Regions from separate parts of the Serratia fonticola genome, predicted to be linked through region 2. Evidence: predicted binding sites of a transcription regulator. Region 2 holds the regulator's gene; each other region holds the start of a gene.
The links. Region 2 encodes CRP, which controls carbon source genes, mostly activating them, when cyclic AMP is high. Its sites were predicted from a motif close to ATGTGANNNNNNTCACAT; they were not measured.
Positions count from the first base shown of each region.

Region 1: msrB (peptide-methionine (R)-S-oxide reductase MsrB) is a predicted target of CRP. The motif match lies at 2,681-2,698, and genes of this name have one in related genera.
Region 3: mlc (sugar metabolism global transcriptional regulator Mlc) is a predicted target of CRP. The motif match lies at 2,896-2,913, and genes of this name have one in related genera.
Region 4: deoC (deoxyribose-phosphate aldolase) is a predicted target of CRP. The motif match lies at 1,639-1,656, and genes of this name have one in related genera.

Region 1 is NZ_CP011254.1:5,047,354-5,052,665, reverse strand. It holds gene WN53_RS22375 (MipA/OmpV family protein) at 1-394, shown strand, start outside; gene WN53_RS22370 (D-hexose-6-phosphate mutarotase) at 520-1,395, opposite strand; gene gapA (glyceraldehyde-3-phosphate dehydrogenase) at 1,479-2,474, opposite strand; gene msrB (peptide-methionine (R)-S-oxide reductase MsrB) at 2,822-3,235, shown strand; gene WN53_RS22355 (YeaC family protein) at 3,300-3,572, shown strand; gene chiD (chitinase ChiD) at 3,614-4,894, opposite strand; gene pncA (bifunctional nicotinamidase/pyrazinamidase) at 5,137-5,312, opposite strand, start outside.
Region 2 is NZ_CP011254.1:1,353,377-1,358,688, forward strand. It holds gene WN53_RS06030 (amidohydrolase) at 1-89, opposite strand, end outside; gene WN53_RS06035 (MFS transporter) at 86-1,285, opposite strand; gene WN53_RS06040 (LysR substrate-binding domain-containing protein) at 1,478-2,386, shown strand; gene WN53_RS06045 (OsmC family protein) at 2,389-2,796, opposite strand; gene crp (cAMP-activated global transcriptional regulator CRP) at 3,178-3,810, shown strand; gene WN53_RS06055 (YccS/YhfK family putative transporter) at 3,867-5,312, shown strand, end outside.
Region 3 is NZ_CP011254.1:4,631,428-4,636,739, forward strand. It holds one part of gene WN53_RS28270 (IS3 family transposase) at 1-472, opposite strand, end outside; gene WN53_RS20560 (MFS transporter) at 558-1,814, opposite strand; gene WN53_RS20565 (LysR family transcriptional regulator) at 1,959-2,861, shown strand; gene mlc (sugar metabolism global transcriptional regulator Mlc) at 3,005-4,222, shown strand; gene WN53_RS20575 (LysR family transcriptional regulator) at 4,279-5,202, opposite strand.
Region 4 is NZ_CP011254.1:2,591,666-2,596,977, reverse strand. It holds gene deoA (thymidine phosphorylase) at 1-536, opposite strand, end outside; gene deoC (deoxyribose-phosphate aldolase) at 638-1,417, opposite strand; gene WN53_RS11590 (NupC/NupG family nucleoside CNT transporter) at 1,772-3,037, opposite strand; gene WN53_RS11585 (TatD family hydrolase) at 3,227-4,021, opposite strand; gene WN53_RS11580 (patatin-like phospholipase family protein) at 4,018-5,115, opposite strand; gene WN53_RS11575 (CsbD family protein) at 5,126-5,311, opposite strand.

The DNA of each region.
Region 1 (5,312 bases), 2.3 Mb from region 2:
TGCCGAGTGGGGAACGATCCGTACGGCCTTCTCTGGCGATACGCTGAACAACAGTAACGGCCTGGTGGGCGATATCGCCTATCTCTATAAGTTCCAGGTGGACTCCTGGAGCTTTGCTCCTGGCATCGGGGTAAACTGGAACAGCTCAAACCAGAACCAATACTACTATGGCATCAATGGTGATGAGTCCCGCCGTAGTACCTTCAACACCTATAAGCCGAGCGATAGCTGGTCGCCATACGTCGAGTTGACCACCAACTATAATATCAACGCTAACTGGAATGCCTTCTTCACGGGCCGTTATTTGCGCCTGGACAGCGAAGTTAAAGACAGCCCAATGGTTGATAAATCTTATACCGGCATGCTGTGGACGGGTGTGACTTACACCTTCTAAGCGTACGGAGCATTATCTTGGTGCAGTGAGTGCATCGAAAAGGGGCGGAAACGCTCCTTTTGCACATCTGTGGTGCGGTGGATGATCAAGAGAGGAGGGGCGAAGTTGGATTCGCCCCAGTTTGATCAGCTATTTTTTATGCTGCGGATTTTCATCGCCAAGCGGGCAGGTTGCTCCCCAGAGGCGATCAGCGGCTTGCTTACGCGCCCGGTTTCCACACAGACCATGGTTTTGTAACCGTCGTTTGGCATGTCGGCCATGCTGCAGGAAAGCTCGACACCTGGGTTCCAGGCGATCACATCACTCATATAGTGATGATTGACCTCGATGGTGCGTTGCAACACCGGGTCCTTGATCAGGCTGCAAGGCGTAGCCTGGGTGTAGACGCGATCGGTTTGCCCTGTAAACTCCAGCTCGCCAACCTGACGAGCCTCGATCCCCTTCGCCACCTTATCGATATAATGCTCGCCTAAACCGGCAACTTTCACCTTGTCGATGTCGCCGATCTGGAAATAGCTGTGCAGAGCAGCGGTAGCCTGGTAGTCACCGTGTGATTCCAGCTCCATCTCACACTCTTCACCCAGCTTGAAGCGGGCGATCAGGGTGAAAGCATGTGGCCACAATTTGCGGGTTTGTTCGTTGTCTTGCAGCGTGAAGGTCAGGATCACGCCGTTTTCATCTTCATCGTGCGCGGTAAGCTGCCACGGCTGATTACGGGCAAAGCCGTGGGATGGGCTACCTGCCGGGCCAAACCACGGCCAGCAGATCGGTACGCCGCCGCGGATCGCCACGCCGTTTTTGAATGGCGTATTGTTGCTCAGCCAAAGCACCGGTTTATCACCGCTTGGCTGCCAGGCCAGCAGATGGGCCCCTTGCAGAGTAATGGCCGCACGGACTTTGGGGTGAGAAACCACCACCACTGGCAGTTCGTCCAGTTGGCGTTGGCTGATAAAAGGGGTGATTTGTTCGCTAACGGGTAGGGTGAAGATTTTTTCGTTCATGTTGTTGCCTTCTTTTCGCCGCAAAAACAAATAAAAAGGGCGACACTAGTGTCGCCCTTGATAATCAACTGCGCATCAAGCCATTACTTGGAGATGTGAGCGATCAGGTCCAGTACTTTGTTTGAGTAGCCAGTTTCGTTATCGTACCAAGAAACCAGTTTCACAAAGGTGTCGCTCAGCGCGATACCGGCTTTAGCATCGAACACAGAAGTCAGTTTCTCGCCGTTGAAATCGGTAGAAACCACTTCGTCTTCGGTGTAGCCCAGCACGCCTTTCAGCTCGCCTTCTGAAGCAGCTTTGATAGCAGCACAGATTTCTTTGTAAGAAGCTGGTTTTGCCAGACGGGCAGTCAGGTCAACCACAGACACGTTCGGAGTAGGAACGCGGAACGCCATACCGGTCAGTTTGCCGTTCAGTTCTGGGATGACTTTACCTACTGCTTTAGCAGCACCGGTAGAAGAAGGGATGATGTTCTGGGATGCGCCGCGGCCGCCGCGCCAGTCTTTGTGAGACGGGCCATCAACGGTTTTCTGAGTTGCGGTAGTAGCATGCACGGTGGTCATCAGAGCTTCAACGATGCCGAACTTGTCGTTGATTACTTTAGCCAGTGGTGCCAGGCAGTTGGTGGTACAAGAAGCGTTGGAAACGATTTCTTGGCCAGCGTAAGACTTGTGGTTCACGCCCATAACGAACATAGGGGTGTCATCTTTAGATGGGCCAGTCAGAACAACTTTCTTAGCACCTGCAGCGATGTGTTTACGTGCAGTTTCGTCAGTCAGGAACAGGCCAGTTGCTTCAGCAACGATGTCAACGTTGACTTCGTTCCACTTCAGGTTAGCCGGATCTCTTTCTGAGGTACAACGGATGGTTTTGCCGTTAACAACCAGGTGGCCGTCTTTAACTTCTACAGTACCGTCGAAACGGCCATGAGTAGAGTCATACTTCAGCATGTAAGCCATGTACTCTGCGTCTAACAGGTCGTTGATTGCAACGATTTCGATGTCAGAACGTTCCTGAGCAGCACGGAAAACAATGCGACCGATACGGCCAAAACCGTTGATACCTACTTTGATAGTCATATATTCCACCAGCTATTTGTTAGTGAATAAAAGGTTGGTTGTAAAATTACAAAAACCTTACCGAGCGTCAAGCGGAATCGTGTCAATTCTTGCTGCAAGTCAAACCAGAGGCCCGGTTTTGCACACAAATCGCACATTCCATTTACGTTTGTCCTCCCATCCATATGGGGGCAAACCGCCAAGTATAAAGTCAGTACGTGCAAGATATGTGATCAAAGTCACATATGGCGGCAGCGTAACCTTTATGCCGTACAGTTTAGGCTAAAAAGCCCTGCAGCGTTGTTAATTTTTTGTTATTATTACTCATTGTTTTCGTTGACATTATCCACATTGCGGGAATAGCACAAATGGCTAAAGAGATAACCCCTAAGACACCGCTCACGGAACTGAATGAAATCCAACGTTATGTGACGCAAGAGCGTGGCACCGAAGCCCCCTATAGCGGTAAATTACTGCATAACCAGCGTGAGGGCGTGTACCATTGCCTGTGCTGTAACGCGCCATTGTTCTTCTCCGCCAGCAAGTTTGATTCTGGCTGCGGCTGGCCCAGCTTCTATCAACCGGTTTCGGACGATGCTATTCGTTATCTTGATGATAATTCACATAATATGCATAGAGTCGAGATCCGCTGTGGCAGCTGCGACGCGCATTTGGGACACGTGTTTCCCGATGGTCCGCAGCCGACTGGCGAACGCTACTGTGTCAACTCCGCGTCACTGAATTTCACCGACGACGAGAATGGCGAGCAAACGGCAGGTTAAGCTGTAACTAAACCAACAAAATCGATTCAGCTAATTATTCATCCGTGGGTGAGGACATGCTCTGATGGAAGTAAAAGATCTGATTGCGGCCATGACGCCGGAAATCTACCAGCGGCTGGTGCTGGCAGTAGAACTGGGTAAGTGGCCGGATGGTGTGGCACTGACTCCAGAGCAGAAAGAACACAGCCTGCAGGCGGTGATGCTGTGGCAGTCGATGAACAATGCGGACCCACAACATATGAGCATTGGCACCGACGGGCAAATCGTGATGAAAAGCAAACAGGAGCTGAAGCAGCAGTTTATGGCCGAGCCGTTGGCCAAGCTGAAGCCGCAGTAACCTGTTGCTGGCAGGGCGATGTTGCCATCGCCCTGAAGGTTTTACTGCTTCTGCGGGCTCAAGCCTAAGCTTTCGGCTAGCTGATGGGCCAGGCGGTTGTTATCGTCCGCACCATACTCCCAGAACATCGCCCCTCCCAATCCTTTGCTCTTGATGTACTCGGCCTTGATGGCTACCGAGCGTGGGTTCTCATAGCTTATCGCGAACAGTGGTTTGCCTTCGGTTGACTTCATCATCAGATAGGGCACCTTGGCCTCGTTATCCCAATGCGCGGTGAAGCGCCGCTGTGGGTCTTTCAGCATCTTGTTCACGATATCGTTGTATTTGATGTAGCTGTCTTTATCCAAATCCACACCCAGCGATTTAAAGACGTCTTTTTCACGTGCGGTGAAATAGGGCTGGGTGACAGGGTGCTTGGCCGCATCAGCTACATCCCAATCAATACCCGGCTCGGTGGCGCGTTTAGGTACCCGGCCATAGAAACCGATCCCCAGATTGAGTTGAGCAGGCTTCAGCCCGGCGGCCAGATAGTTGTTGACCACGTAGTCGGCGCTGTACTTGTCGGCGGCGGCCACGGTTGGCCATTGTTTGGAGTCATAGAGATTGGAGTTGAAATACTGGGTACCGTACGCCATGTCGTAGGTCATCAGATTGATGTAGTCCAGATAGGGCGCGATAGCCTTAACGTCTACCCATTCCTGCGGACTTTTGACGTTGGCGCCTACGGCGATGGTCAGCAGTTTTTCTTTGCCTAGCTCCTGATGCAGTTCGCTCAGTAGGGTGGTGAAATTGGCTTTGTCGGCCGGTTGGCTTTCCACTAATCCCCAGGCACCGTTAACCGGATATTCCCAATCCAGATCGATACCATCGAGCTGATACTTGGCAATCACCTCCTGCACCGAACGGATAAACACCGCCCGGCTTTCCGGTGTGGCTGCCGCGCCGGAGAACCCACGGGCTCCCCAGCCGCCAACGGACAGCAAAACCTTCAGCGCCGGATTTTGTTGGCGCAATACGGGTAAGCGCTTTAAGTCTGCTTCGACTTTTGGGGAGAGATAGATTTGGTGCAGGCGGGAGGGATCTTTCAGTGCCGGGTTAGTTTCCTCTTTTTCAGCGTTATAAATCAGGCCAAAAGAGTAGTTGAGGTGGGTGATCTGGCTGACGTCCAACTGGTTGATATCACCGCCAGGCCCGGCGGTCACGTCGCCACCGCCGTTAAAGTAGCCGACAGAAAGATAAGGTGCGGCGTGCGCGATGCTCGCGCCAGCCATACCGAGTTGCACCGCTACCAGCAAGGGCAGCAGTTTACGGGTTAAAGCCATGTTGTCTCCTTTGGTCAGCAAGGCCGACCTGAACCGCCTATGGCGGTATCAATAAAGCCGGGCTCGGCAGGCCCCGGATGCGTATAACTTATTGATGCCAATGCATCAGCAGCCATAACAGCAAAAGAGACGGGAGGGAACAAGGTGAGCGCGCAGAAGAATGGTGGGAATGTGAGCAGCGTCGAAAATAAAGCGGTTGGTGGGGAATATGGGGCGCTAAGGTCAAGCAGCCCCAAAAACCGTTAGCGCTGAATAAACTGTGACAGTGTAACTAACTGTGCGCCAGCCGACTGCATTTCTGCCAATGCCTGCTCGCTGTCATCGGGGCTTAAATTGACACCGCGGCAGCCATCGGTGATGACTTGAGTCTGATAACCCAAACGCAAGGCATCTAACACGCTGAACTTGACGCAATAAT
Region 2 (5,312 bases):
GACAACTCTGGATTGGCATGCAGGTGGCGACGCCACTGCAATACCTGTTGTTCCACGTCGGCAATCAGCTGTTCAATGTTCATTTTCATACTCCTTGATTCAGTGCCGGTTGGCGCGCTTTACCTGCCAATGGCAGGATCACCAGCCCGGAAACCACCATAGCCAGTGCCAAAAAGATAAACGTTGTCATGTAGTTGTGGCTGATGGTGATCAAATACCCCATGGCGATAGGGGCCACAAAGCCACCCAAAGTGCCGCCGGTGTTTATCAGCCCCATCGCTGCCCCCATCACTTCCGCAGGCAGGCGCTTCATCGGCAGAGTAAACACCGTGACGAACGAGGCCATCAGGAAGATATAGCCCAGGAACAAGAACAGGCTGGCCGTCAGCGCCGATTCGCTGGTAAACACCAGCCAGATGCACAAGGCGCTGATCAGGGAACTGAAGAAGATCACCCACGGCTCACGCCCTTGCAGATAGCGCCCGACCAGCCAGCCGGTACCGAGTGAGGAGATCCAGATCCCCAGACCACCGGCGGCGACCACCATGCTGGAGACGTCAATCGGCATTCCGCGCTGCTGTACCAGAAATTTCGGTAGCCAGGCCATCAGGCCGTACGACGGGATGTTGATACAGAAAATCGCCACAAACAGCAGCAGCACGATGGGGTTTTTCAGCAGGGCCTTATAGTTGGCAGCGGCTGCCCCAGCTTTGGCGGGTGCTGCCTGTGGCGGATTGGGAACCAGCCACAAGATGCAGGCGGCAATCACGAATGCCAACAGGCCAAGTGCAGAGAACGACCCACGCCAGCCGATGTGATCCAGGCAGTAGACCGCGACCAGTGGACCGACGGTCATCGCCAACCCGGCGGAAGACAGCAGAATGGACTGCGCGAAGGTGCGCTGTTCCAGTGGGAAATTCGCCACTACCGCCTTGGCACAGGAACACGGATAGCCGGAGTGGCCAATACCCGACAGGAAGCGGAACGTCACCAGCAGGCCCAGGCCGAACCCCAGAATGCCGAAGCACAGGGCAAATCCCCCCAGCAGCAGTAACGAACTGCACAGCACTTTCTTAAAACCAAAGCGGTCATTGAGCCAGCCCGCCGGTATCTGGAACAGGGAATACGCCAGGAAAAACATCCCGGTAATGTAGCCCAGCTGTTCCGGCTGTAGATTGAACTCGCGTTCGATAGGTAACAGCGCAAAACCCATCACGGTTTTATCGATGTACACCACGACATAGCCCACAAACAGCAAAAAAATCATTAGCGAACGATTTTTCATCGCCGATATTCCTTTAAGTTATCACCCAGGCTGCCCACCAGCGTGGCGGGCGTAGTATAATAATGTGATCCAGGTCACTTTATAGTTTTAATAACAGTCACTTACAATAACATGCTGAAATTATCGCCTTTTGCCGGGCGGCATAAGATACAATTTTGTAAGGGGTGATGCTTTTTATTGATAGGGTGGGGAATGCGCTATTTACCGAAGTTACAGCAGTTGAAAGTCTTCCAGCAGGTGATCCGCAGTGGCAGTATTCGCGGGGCGGCGCGCGCGCTGGAGCAATCTCAACCGGCGGTGAGCCGCACCATCCGTGAACTGGAACAGATCCTGGAAACCCAGTTGATCAATCGCAGCAGTCAGGGAATGACGCTGACCGAAACCGGCCGCGCCTTCGCCCTGCGAATGCAGTTGATCCTGGAGGAATTGCAGCGCGCCGCCGACGAGATCCAGCAGTTGAATCAGCATTCACAAGGCAACGTCGCCATCGGCTGCTCTTCGCTACTCGCCCTCACGGTATTACCGGAGCTGGTCGAAGCCTTCAAACAGCCGTTTCCGCAGGCCAATCTCCTGATCCGCGAGGCGCAGCTTTCTACGCTGCTGCCAGCATTGCGCGAAGGCCGCCTGGATTTTGCCGTGGGTACCGTCAGCCCGGAACTGCCTCTGGAGGATCTGGTGCGTGAACCGCTGTTCAACGCCTCTTTTTGCATTATCGCACGCCAGGGGCACCCACTGGCGCAGGCCACCTCGCTGGACGAGCTGCGTGAGGCCAAGTGGTTATTACCGGAAACCGATATGGGGTATTACCAGCAGTTGCGCGCGGTGTTAGGCACCTTCTATCAGCAATTGAGTCGTTCGCCCATTCGCTCGGACTCGGTGACCTGTGGCTTGAATATGGTGTTGGAGGCGGATTATTTGACTATCGTGGCGCGGGCGATGAGTGCACCGTTCCATTTGCAGCATCGGCTGGTGGCATTGCCTATCGACACGCTGCCGCAGGCTCAATACTGCGTGCTGTATTCACAGAAATCGCCGCTAACCGTGACGGCACGGCGATTTCTTGATTTATTGCGTGCCCACTGCCTGCGCTACCCTTGGTAGGATCAGGCCACTTCGCGGATTTCGAAGCTGTGGGTGATGCTGGCGGCTTTACCCAACATCAAGGAGACGGAGCAGTATTTCTCGGCGGAAAGATCCACCGCGCGCTCTACAATCTTATCGGTCAGCCCTTTGCCGGTGACAATAAAATGCAGATTGATATGGGTAAACAGACGTGGCGCTTCTTCACGACGCTCGGAGGTCAGTTTTACCTCGCAGTCACGCACATCGTTACGCCCTTTTTGCAGGATCGACACCACATCGATGGCGCTACAGCCGCCGACGGACATCAACACCATTTCCATCGGGCTTGGCGCTTTATCGCCCGCGTTGCCATCCATCAAAACCTGGTGGCCGGACGCAGACTCACCCAGGAATGTCAGTCCTTCTACCCACTTAACTCTTGCCTGCATGTTACACACTCCGGTTAATTTCTTAAAAACAGGGTACGCTTTCGCATACATTCTGGCAACGTAACCTGATGCTAATCATGCTGAAGCGAGACAACACAAGACACCCGCCTCACTCTGTGCTACAAACAGAGCCGCAATAACTCTTTCCAGGTCACCGATTTCAGGGATACGTCCAAGGAAAGGCCCCTATATTGGTTTGTTAACAGAATGTAGCTTGCAGCTCTCCCTGCAAGTTAATATGCTAGAGCACAAGCGTATTTCTATAACACGCCTCAAAACCTGTTGATAGCCACAATTAAAACACCGGGCTATAAGCACGTTTTACAGGGAACTCTGACCCCTGTGATACAAGGCAGCGATAACAACAGAGGATAACAGCGAATGGTTCTCGGCAAACCGCAAACAGACCCGACTCTCGAATGGTTCCTGTCTCATTGCCATATCCACAAATATCCATCGAAGAGTACGCTGATTCACCAAGGTGAAAAGGCCGAAACGCTTTACTACATCGTCAAAGGCTCCGTTGCGGTGCTGATTAAAGATGAAGAAGGCAAAGAGATGATCCTGTCCTACCTTAACCAGGGGGATTTCATCGGCGAGCTTGGATTATTTGAAGAAGGCCAGGAGCGTAGCGCCTGGGTACGGGCCAAAACTGCCTGTGAAGTGGCTGAAATTTCCTACAAGAAATTCCGCCAACTGATCCAGGTTAACCCGGATATCCTGATGCGCCTGTCCGCACAGATGGCTAACCGCCTGCAAGTCACCTCAGAGAAAGTGGGTAACCTCGCCTTCCTTGACGTTACCGGCCGCATTGCACAGACCTTGCTGAACCTGGCAAAACAACCTGATGCCATGACTCACCCAGACGGTATGCAGATCAAAATCACCCGCCAGGAAATTGGCCAAATCGTCGGTTGCTCACGTGAAACCGTCGGTCGTATTTTGAAAATGCTCGAAGATCAAAACCTGATCTCCGCGCACGGCAAAACCATTGTCGTGTACGGTACGCGTTAATCCCCAGGGAAACGGTGCAGCAATGCGCCGTTTCTTTACCTACTGAATAGCCAACCATGTGGCGCCGCCTGATCTACCACCCGGAAGTCAACTACGCACTGCGGCAAACGCTGGTGTTGTGCCTGCCGGTGGCGTTTGGTTTGTTGATTGGCAACCTGCAACTCGGCATGCTGTTCTCGTTGGTGCCCGCCTGCTGCAACATTGCCGGGCTGGATACGCCACACAAACGCTTTTTCAAACGCCTGGTTGTAGGCGGCTCCCTGTTCGCACTCAGCAGCCTTCTGCTGCAACAAGCCCTACTGTGGGATCTACCACTACCCTTGCTGATGCTGGGAATGGCGCTGTTGCTCGGCGTCAGCGGAGAAATCAGCCCGCTGCATGCACGCCTGCTGCCAGCCGCACTGGTTGCCGCCATCTTTTCCCTCAGCATGGTAGGTACCGTGCCAATCTGGCACGCCCCTTTACTGTATATCGTCGGCACCGCCTGGTACGGGCTGTTTACCTGGGCCTGGTTCAAGCTGTGGAAAGAGCAGCCGATGCGCGAATCCCTAAGCCAGTTGTATATGCAGCTGGCCGACTATTTTGAAGCCAAATACTCATTACTGACGCAGCATACCGATCCAGAAACTGCCCTGCCGCCGCTGTTGCAACGCCAGCAGAAAGTAATGGATCTGATCAGTCTGCTATACCAACAGCTGAATTTCCTGCCCCATGCCAATAACCTGGAGCAAAAGCGCCTGCAACGTACGTTTCAGGTGGCGCTCGATTTGCAGGAGCACATCACCGTCAGCCTGCATCTGCCGGAAGAAGTGCAAAAACTGGTGGAGCAAAGCCAGGCCGAAGCGATTATCCGCCGCAACGCCCAGGTGATCGCCACGCGCCTGCGGGTGGTGGCCGACGATATTCTCTATCATCGGCACTCTGCGCGTTTCAGTATGAAGAATGAGCTGGCGGCGCTGGAAAAAGTAGCCTCACAGCACGCCGATAACCCGGTTGGCCAGTTCTGCTATTACCACTTCAGCCGCATCGCGCGCCTGCTGCGTACCCAGCACCCACTGTACCGCCGCAATCTGATGGCCAACCAGTCACGGTTGCCGTTTTGGCCTGCGGTGGTGAGCTATCTGTCGTTTAAATCCAACGCCCTGCGCAACGCCGCCAGGCTGGGGGTCATTCTTGCGGCAGGCAGCAGCCTGGGCATGCTGTTCAACCTGCCAAAACCCTATTGGATCTTGCTGACCATCATGCTGGTCAGCCAAAACGGCTATAACGCCACGCGGGTGAGGATCCAGCACCGTGCCCTCGGCACGTTGGCCGGGTTGGTAATTGCCGCCGGGCTGTTACAACTACAGATGCCGGAGAACGTGACGCTGAGCATCATGTTGGCGATCACCCTGGCGGCCTATCTGATCTTGCGGAAAAACTACGGGTTGGCGGTGATGGGCTTCACCGTGACCGCCGTCTATACTTTGCAGCTCTTGGCGCTGAACGGTACCCATTTCCTG
Region 3 (5,312 bases), 2.7 Mb from region 2:
CTCTCAACTTTTTTATGTAAGCATTCTGTGCGCGTAAAAACTCGATTTCCTCCCGCATCTCTTCGGGTGTCAACTCATCAGGCGATTTATCGGCATGGGGGGTTTTGGGATGCTGACGCATTCGGCGACTTCGCTTATTCAGGTTGAGGGCTTCAGCCCCATTCTCCCGATAGAGTTTAATCCAACGCTCCACAGTAAGGTAACAGGGAATATCGAATTTGGCGGCGACTGTCGCTGAAGAGAGTGGATTTGAAAGCGCGAATTCAACGACAGAGAGCCTGAAGTCAGGCGTGTAATGTGGCTTGCGTCCTACCCGCAGCCCTTGTTCCCCATGGTGCTGATAAGCGGCGATCCATCTGCGTAGTTGAACATGGGCAATAGAAAATGTCTTGGCGGTCTGTTTTTGACTGCCGAGTCCGGCAAGATAGTGCCGGACCGCGTCAAGTTTGAACTGAAGTGAATACTTCATCAGAACTGCACCTCCAAATGTCAGATGTTTGTCCAACATTTGGGGTTCAGTTCACATGTGCGCCCCTTGGTTTTCCCTGAGCAGGATATTAAATACGCGCGGCTTCCGGCAATTTCTTCAGGTAGTGGCCAACCAGCAGGGCCAGCAACAGCATCACGCTGATAAAAGCAACTACGCCGCCCCAGCCAAAGTTATGCCAGAACACGCCGCCCAGCGTACCGGCAACGCTGGAACCCACGTAATAACAAAACAGATAGAGCGAAGAAGCCTGGCCTTTGGCCCGGCGTGCGCGGCGGCCAATCCAACTGCTGGCAACCGAGTGGGCGGCAAAGAAACCGGCGGTGAACAGCATCATGCCAATAAAGATCACAGTGACAGGGGCCAGGGCGGTGATCAGTATCCCGATCAGCATAATGATAATGGACGCCAGCAGCACCGGGCCGCGGCCAAATTTGGAGGTCAGGGCACCCGCTTTGGGGGAACTGTAAGAACCGGTGAGATACACCACCGACAACAGGCCCACAATTGCCTGGCTGAGATGATAAGGATCGCTCAGCAGGCGGTAGCCAATGTAGTTGAACATTGTCACAAAGCTGCCCATCAGCAGGAAACCTTCGGCAAACAGCAGCGGCAGCCCCTTATCGTGCCAATGCAGCTTAAAGTTAATCAGCAACGTTCTTGGCCGCAATGAACTGGCGCGGAAGTGCTTGGAGGCGGGCAGAATGCGCCAGAACATGCAGGCCGCCGCCAGGGCGAACACCCCAATCACCGCCAGTGAGATCCGCCAGGAGAAGAAATCGGTGAGCACCCCGGTCACCAGACGCCCACTCATCCCACCGATCGAGTTGCCGCTGATATAAAGGCCCATAGAAAAGGCCACGAAGCTCGGGTGGATCTCTTCGCTCAGATAGGTCATACCGACTGCCGCAACCCCGCTCAGCGAAAGCCCAATCAACGCCCGCATCACCAAGATTCCGTGCCAACTGGTCATGAAGGCACAAATCAGCGTACAGATCGCCGCCAACAGCAGGGCCACCACCATCACCGACTTACGGCCGATAGCATCTGACAGCGGGCCGGTAAACATCAGGCCGATGGCCAACATCCCAGTGGAGAAGGAGAGGGAAAGGCTGCTCTCCGCTGGGGAGATGCCAAAATCTTGCGAAAGCACCGGTAAGATCGGTTGCACACAGTACAGCAGCGCAAAGGTAGCCAGCCCGGCAGAGAACAGCGCCAAGGTCACGCGCATAAACTGCGGTGTACCGCGTTCGATGTAGGGGAGTTTATTCAGCGTGGTGCGTTTGGTTGTTGGGGCACTGTCAGGGGCTGGCAGCGTTTTTGGCATACTGGCCGCAGAACGCGAAGCGGTTGTCACAGCGGTTCCTTACCGGGTTCGGGAGATGAAAAATACGTCTTGAATCACAAAATCATAGGGAGCTGTCAGTTTTTTGTCTAATATATTAATCATCCTAATTAAGATGTTTAAAGTATGAATATCGAGCTCAGACATTTGCGTTACTTTGTCGCCGTCGCCGAAGAGTTGCATTTTGGCCGGGCTGCAGAACGGCTACGGATTTCCCAGCCGCCCCTTAGCCAACAAATCCAGGCACTCGAGGATATGGTGGGTGCGCGTTTGCTTGCGCGCAATAACCGTAACGTCAGCCTGACCCAGGCGGGTGAGATGTTCTTGAAAGAAGCCTATCAGGTGCTTGCCCAGGTCAACCGGGCAGCAGAGAAGGCGGCGCGCCTGGAGCGTGGCGAACTGGGTGAACTGACGATTGGCTTTACCTCTTCGGCTCCGTTTATCAGCGTAGTTTCCCGTAGTTTGCGAGCTTTTCGCCAGTTATCACCGGATGTGCATATCAAAATGCGCGAGGTGAACACCAAGCAACAGCTTGAGCCGCTGCTCAACGGTGACCTTGATCTTGGGGTGATGCGCAATACCCGCTTGCCGGACGCGCTGCAGCATCAGTTGTTATTACGCGAGCCCTTACTTGCCGTGGTGCCGAATGGCCATCCGCTAACCCTAAAGGCACCAGGCACGCTGCGTTTCAGCGATTTGGCCCAGGAACCCTTTGTGTTCTTTTCCCGTGAAGTGGGCACCGCGCTGTACGACGAAATTCTGGCATTGCTGGCCAATGCCGGGATCGCGCCTTACATCACGCAAGAAGTGGGGGAAGCGATGACCATTATCGGTCTGGTCGCTGCTGGGTTAGGGATTTCCATTTTGCCGATGTCCTTTGGCCGAGTGAAGATCGATGGGGTGACCTATCTCCCTTTAGCCGAGCCGGAGGCGATGACCGAGGTCTGGTTGGTACATCATCGCAGCAGGCCGTTATCGGCAGCGGCCAAGGCGTTAATGGCGCTGATGCTCGAGCCCAAAGCTGTGTAAATAAGAGGCGTTTTTAGCGGAAAGCTCGGTGAATTTGTGCTGTTAATCACATAACGAATCAAATAGTTGACGCTGTATTCCAAAAGCCCCACCATAGCCCCTAATCTTTATTTAGAAGCGCGAAAAATAGCAGGAGCGGGTGTGTGATTGCGGATGGGCAGCCTGGGCATATTGATCAGATCAAGCAAACCAATGCAGGGGCAGTTTACCGGCTGATAGATCGGCTGGGACCGATTTCGCGCATCGAATTATCCAAGCGGGCACAGCTGGCGCCTGCCAGTATCACCAAGATAGTGCGTGAACTGCTCGAAGCGCATCTGGTTAAAGAAACCGAATATCAGGAAGTGGGCAGCCGTGGCCGACCGGCCGTTGGCCTGGTGCTGGACACCGAAGCCTGGCATTACCTCTCTGCACGCATCAGCCGAGGCACCATTACCCTGGCGCTGCGCGATCTCAGTAGCAAGATGGTGGTTGAAGAACTGCTGCCGTTAAAAGCCGAACATCCCGAGCCGTTATTACAGCGCATCGTTAGTGAAGTAGAGCAGTTCTTTATCCGCCACCAAAGCAAACTGGAACGTTTAACCGCCATCGCCATCACGCTGCCCGGCATGATTGATACCGCCGCGGGTATTGTTCACCGCATGCCGTTTTATGACGTCAACGAAATGGCGTTGGGACCCGCGCTAGAGACACTGACGGGCTTGCCGGTTTATGTTCAGCATGATATCTGTGCCTGGACGATGGCAGAGGCGCTGTATGGCGCATCCCGTGGCAGCCATAACGTCATTCAGGTCGTCATCGATCATAACGTCGGCGCAGGGGTGATCACCAATGGACGCGTACTGCATGCGGGCAGCAGCAGCGTGGTGGAGATAGGTCACACACAGGTCGATCCATATGGTAAACGCTGCTATTGCGGCAACCATGGTTGCCTGGAAACGGTCGCCAGCATTGAAAACATGTTGGAAATTGCCCAGCAACGTCTGGGAGGTTCGATGTCCTCCATGCTGCATGGCGCGCCATTGACAGTGGAATCGCTGTGCGATGCGGCTTTGGCTGGCGATCAGTTAGCCAAAGATATTATTCTTGGCGTCGGGCACAGCGTCGGGCGCATCGTGGCGATCATGGTCAACCTATTCAACCCGGAAAAAATCCTGGTAGGTTCACCGTTGAACCGTGCCGCAGAAATCCTGCATCCGGCGATTGCTTCCTGCATTCGTCAGCAATCCTTGCCTGCTTACAGCGAGCATGTTCAGGTTGAATCCACCCAGTTCTTCAACCAAGGCACCATGCCGGGAGCCGCACTGGTGAAAGAAGCCATGTATAACGGTTCTTTGTTGGTGAAATTGCTACAAGGTTGATTTAGCTGTCTTCTTTCACGCTGTGGCGTTAACTGCACGGGAATTGGATCCCAAAACTACACTTCCAGTCTCTCGTTGGCGGGTTTGCGTTTTCGACCGATCCTAAGAGCTTCAAGGACCAGTGAGAATGCTGGAGAAGGCTGTTTACGACTGGGATAATACAGGTAGTAGCCGGGGAAGGGTTTGCACCATTGCTCCAGCACACGCACCAGATTACCTTCTTTAATATGTGTTCCAAATTCTTCTTCTGGCAAAAAAGCAATCCCGTGTCCTGCAAGCGCCGCAGCAACAATATGTTCAGAGGTATTGAAAATGAGCTGTCCGCTGACGCGAACATTAAGATTCCCCTCATCCTGATCAAAATCCCAGATATACAAGCCCCCAGACCTGACCATACGTTGATTTATGCACCTGTGTTGCGTCAACTCATGGGGGGTGTTGGGTACAGGATAACGTGAAAAATAACCCGGAGATGCCACTGCGGCCATACGTAAATTGGGCCCGATGGGTACCGCTATCATGTCTTTATCAATGGTGTCACCCAGTCGAACGCCCGCATCAAAACGATCTGCCACGATATCGCGAAAACCATGATTCGCGTCGAACTCGATATTAATATCCGGGTACTCATGCAACAGCGGGGTCAGCTTTGGCAGCAGGGTACTGTGTAAAACATTTGGCCCGCAGGTGATGCGGACTGTACCTGCAGGCTTATCGCGCAGCTCGGTCAGCATATCCAGTTCAGCTTCAATCTCATCGATGCGATTACCTATAGCCAGTAGCAAACGCTCCCCGGCGGAAGTTGGCGATACGCTACGGGTGGTACGCGTCAGCAGGCGAATTTGCATACGTTCTTCAAGTGCGGAAATCGCCTGGCTGAGTGCAGGCTGCGTTACGCCCAACTGAGCTGCGGCACGGGTAAAGCTGCTTTCACGTGCGACCGTGACAAAATAGAGCAGGTCGTTCAGGTTGCGTTTCATCAGGTATGGCCCGTCTCATTAATAAGCTACAGTTATAAACCTATTAAGCATTCATTAGCTAGTAATGATGCGCCCTGAGTGTAAAATTTCCAGCAACAGATTATTAAGCG
Region 4 (5,312 bases), 1.2 Mb from region 2:
GAGTCGACGGTAGCAGTGATATCACGCGTCGCGTAGAAACGCTTGTCTGCCGGAGCCAGTGAACTGGTCTGGCCGATAATCGCCACGCCAACGTCTTTGATGATCTTACGGAACGCGTTGTCATCAGGGAAAATATCAAAGCCAGGGATCGCTTCCAGCTTGTCCAGCGTACCGCCAGTGTGACCCAGGCCACGGCCTGAAATCATCGGCACGTAGCCGCCACAGGCTGCCACCATCGGGCCAAGCATCAGCGAAGTCACGTCGCCCACGCCACCGGTGGAGTGTTTATCCACAATCGGGCCGTTCAGCGACAGACTTTTCCAGTCCAGTACCGTGCCGGAATCACGCATTGCCATGGTCAGCGCAACGCGCTCAGGCATGGTCATGTCATGGAAATAGATGGTCATCGCCAGCGCAGCAATCTGCCCTTCTGACACCACGTTGTCACGAATGCCATTAATGAAGAAGCGGATTTCGGCTTCGCTCAACGGTTGCCCGTCACGTTTTTTACGGATTATTTCTTGTGCCAAGAACAAAGTAGCCCCCTGTTTTAGCTAAATAGAGTCATTCGATACGCCTGCGCGCTGCGTTAACGGGGCCGCTTGGCAGCCCCAACGCAACAAGACGTGAGAGAAAATCAGTAACCGTTACCAGCGGCTTGGGTGCTATGCCCCAGCGTGGTCAGCAGGCTGGCTAACAGGCTCGACGCGCCAAAGCGGAAGTGGCGCGCATCGGCCCAGTCTTCGCCCAGCAGTCGCCCGGCAAGTTGCAGATACTGTTGAGCATCTTCTGCGGTACGCACGCCACCGGCTGGCTTGAAGCCAACGGTTTTGCCTACGCCCATATCACGGATCACGGTCATCATCAGCTCAGCGCTTTCCAGCGTGGCGTTGACCGGCACTTTACCGGTAGAGGTCTTGATAAAATCAGCCCCGGCCTTGATGGAGATCTCGGAGGCTTTACGGATCAGTTCCGCCTGCTTCAGCTCACCGGTTTCGATGATCACTTTCAGCAGCACGTTGGCAGCGGCGCAGGCCTGCTTGCACTGTTTGACCAGCTCAAACCCGACTTCCTCGTTACCGGCCATCAGGGCACGGTAAGGGAATACCACGTCAACTTCATCGGCACCGTAGGTGATGGCCGCACGGGTTTCTGCCACGGCGATGTCGATATCATCATTGCCATGCGGGAAGTTGGTGACGGTGGCGATACGGATATCTGGCGTCCCCTGCTCACGCAGCGTTTTGCGGGCAATCGGGATAAAACGCGGATAGATACAGATGGCGGCAGTATGGCCTGCCGGGCTGTTCGCCTGACGACACAACGCGATCACTTTCTCGTCGGTGTCATCTTCGTTCAGCGTGGTTAAATCCATCAGGTTCAGCGCACGTTGCGCTGCTGCGGTTAATTCGGTCATAAAACTCTCCAACTGAGCATTCTGATGTTGGCGAGCGGACTTGGTTCCTTGAAGATAGCGCGCGGGATAGTCTTCCCACGCCAGCAACTGAGATCCTTCTCACCGCACATAGCCCTTCGATTTTCGAATAGCCAGCCATCGCTATTTCAACACGATCACTCTGGCATATTTGTGTTCTGATTCACACTACACAGGATAGCACTGTAACAGAACTGAATTATATGTGAAGATCATCACAAAATAACGCGATATTGTTCACAAATTCACTAAAGAGACGGCGGTCATCAGGCGAATGCCCTTTTTGCAGGTAACCAGGCCCCCTTCAGGAGCCTGGTTGTTGATACCAAGTATAGCTTACAACGCTAGGAAGAATCCGGCGATGGTGGCGCTCATCAGGTTAGATAAGGTACCGGCTGCCACCGCTTTCAACCCGAAGCGGGCAATATCGTGACGACGGCCTGGTGCCATGCTGCCTAGACCACCCAGCAGGATAGCTACGGAAGAGAGGTTGGCAAACCCGCACAGCGCAAAGGAGATGATCGCCTTGGTGTGCTGTGACAGCACCTGTAGCCCCTCAGCGGCCACCACGTCATCCGGACGCAGGTAAGCCCCAAAGTTCATGTAGGCCACGAATTCGTTAACGATCACCTTCTGGCCGATAAACGAACCCGCCACCATCGCCTCACTCCAAGGTACACCAATCAGGAAGGCGATTGGTGAGAACACCCAGCCCAGGATCAGCTCCAGTGACAGTTGCGGGAAATCGAACCAGCCACCAATACCGCCAAGAATACCGTTAAGCAGCGCGATCAGAGCGATAAATGCCAACAGCATCGCCCCCACGTTCAGCGCCAGTTGCATGCCAGAGGCCGCACCAGAGGCAGCGGCATCGATGACGTTTGCCGGGCGCTCGTCTTCGGCGATCAGCTTCATCGCATCGGCTCGGTCTTGGGTATTTTCGGTTTCCGGCACCATCAGTTTGGCAAATAACAGCCCACCCGGTGCAGCCATAAAGGAAGCGGCGATCAGGTATTCCAACGGTACGCCCATCTGGGCATAGCCCGCCAGCACGGAACCGGCTACCGAAGCCAGGCCGCCGCACATCACGGCAAACAGCTCCGACTGGGTCATGGTGGCGATATAAGGGCGCACCACCAGCGGCGCTTCGGTCTGTCCCACAAAAATATTGGCCGTGGCTGATAGCGACTCAGTCCGCGAAGTACCCAACAGCTTATGCAAACCACCGCCTAGGAGCTTAATCACCACCTGCATGATGCCCAAGTAATAGAGCACCGCAATCAGCGAGGAGAAGAACACAATCACCGGTAACACACGCAGGGCGAACACGAAGCCGCCACCGCCGAACACTTCAAACATTTTGTCGGAAACCAGGCCACCAAAGATGAAAGAGATACCCTCGTTACCGTAAGCGATGACGTTTGCCACCCCTTCCGACATGCCACCAAGAATACGTCGCCCGATCGGGACATAGAGCACCAGCGCGCCAATGCCAATCTGGATGATAAACGCGCCGAGTACGGTACGCAGTTTAATAGCGCGCCGGTTGCTGGAAAGCAGCACCGCAATGGCGATCAAGACCACCATACCGACCAGGCTCATGAAGAGTTGCATACGAGTATGTCCCTGTTGCGAAGAAGAAATGCCCCCGGCCCGCTGGATGAAGCGGGTTGCCCAAGGGCGATAATGGGACGCAATTATACTGAGCCAGGCGGGATGAGACTCGTTTTATGTCACAAATATATACAAGTGGAAGTAACTGAAAATCACACAGCGTGACTCAAGTCACATTTAAAGTAGGAGGGGGGGATCCAATGCAAACAGGGATTGGCTATTTTGTTGTAGCTGTCCGGCAATGTCGTCGGCAGATTCAGGCCGCAGTTGGCAAAGTACCTGAAACACCTCCGCAGCCCGTTCGGGCCGGTTCGGCTGCCCTTGATAGCCCGCCAACGGCATGTCCGGCGCATCGGTTTCCAGCAGCAGCGAGGTCAACGGCAACTGCGCCATCACCTGGCGGGTCTTCTGCGCCCGTTCGTAGCTGATCGTGCCGCCAACGCCAATGTAATAACCCAGGCGAATAAAGGCCTGCGCCTGAGCCAGACTGCCAGCAAAGCCATGCACCACACCACGGCGCGGTACCTCGGTACGACGCAATGCGGCAGCTAACTGATCGTGGCTACGGCGGGAGTGCAGGATCACCGGCAGATCATACTGCTTTGCCAGCTTCAGCTGTGCCTTGAGCAACGCCTGTTGGCGTTCAAACTGCGGCTCGGCCATATATAGATCCAACCCAATCTCCCCCACCGCCACCAGCTTATGCGGCTTGCTTGCCAGACAACCTGCCAGTTGTTCAAGCTGCTCATCATGGTGCTGGGCGATATACAGCGGGTGTAACCCCAGCGCGGCAAACAACGGAGTATGTTCGCGCGCCAGCTTGAGAATACGCACAAAGCGATCGGCCGTTACCGCTGGCACAATAATTTGCTGCACCCCGGCTTGCGCGGCCAATGCCAGGCTCGCCTGCTCATCCCCGCTGAAAGGCGGGAAATCAAAGTGGCAATGGGTATCCGTAAAGGCGTAACTCACAGCACATCTCCGTCACCTGGCAGGATGATTTTTGGTGGCGCTTCAGGCTGCACGGCATGGCCCTGCGGGTTAAGCACATCGGTAATAATCGGCGAAGGCATCCGTACGGTTTCCGGCTGGATCAGACGACGGGAAAGTGATGTTGTTACCGTCATGCCATCGTTCTTTTCCTGCTCCAGCAGCCAGTGGCCAACCGTCGCCAGGAAATAGCGCCCACAACGGCGGCCCAGATGATAATCGCGATTCAGCGCGGGCAAACGGCTGCCGAGCGCATTGCTCGCCAGCGGCTTAGGCGGGAATATTTCGAAGATGCGCAGTTTACCGGGGGGTTTTTCAATAAATTGCTGGATGCGCAAATAGCTCTGCTCATGATGCTGCAACACCCGCACCATTTGCTGCAGGCTGCTTTCACCCAGCCATTGCTCCATGCGTTTCATCCACTTCGGCGTATACACCATCTGTGAAGGCACGGTGCGGATCACCACGATGGTATCCGCCCCACGGCGATAGGCCTCTTCCACCGGGATGGCATCGCTGATACCGCCATCCTGATAGCTGATGCCATCCAGCTCTACGCCCATACGGTAAAAACCGGGGATGGCGCTGGAGGCCTTGATGGCCGGTAACCAGCTATCCCGTGCAGCAGGCAGATAAACCGGCGTAAAGTCATCGCTGCGACAGGCACACATCAGAAATTCACGGCCATCAATCAGCTGCTTTTCCGCCACGTCAAAAGCCAGCGGCAACTGTTGTGAGGTAATATCCAATAACCAGTCGAGATCGATAAGGTGCCCACCACGTACAAAGCGCAGCGGGTTAAAGAAATTGGCAGAGGTGGTGTAGCGGGTGATCACTCGCCGTGCGTATCCCATCTGGCCACAAACAAATGCCGAGAGATTCTGCGCACCGGCAGAGGTGCCAATCATCAGATCAAAAGGGTTAAAGCGGGCGCGCTGGAATTCATCCAGTACGCCGGCGGTAAAGATACCGCGCTGTCCGCCGCCCTCACACACCAGCGCCATTTTACCGGGCCGGAATGGTTTATACGCCAGGGGTTCTATATTACCGAGCGTGATGGGTATTCTGTATCCCAACCCCGTATCCTCAATGTGGCCGTTTTCCCGAGGATACCTCTTCTTGCTCTCTTCCGTAATCTTCTTGTAATACGCCAGAGAGGCAGTCATTGCTCCCTGCCAGCCACAGGCCATCATTGCCGGAAAACTCCGCCCATGCCTGCCAAACCTGGCCTTTCAGCTGTTTCCAACGGCCAACAATGATGTCGCTGTTCATG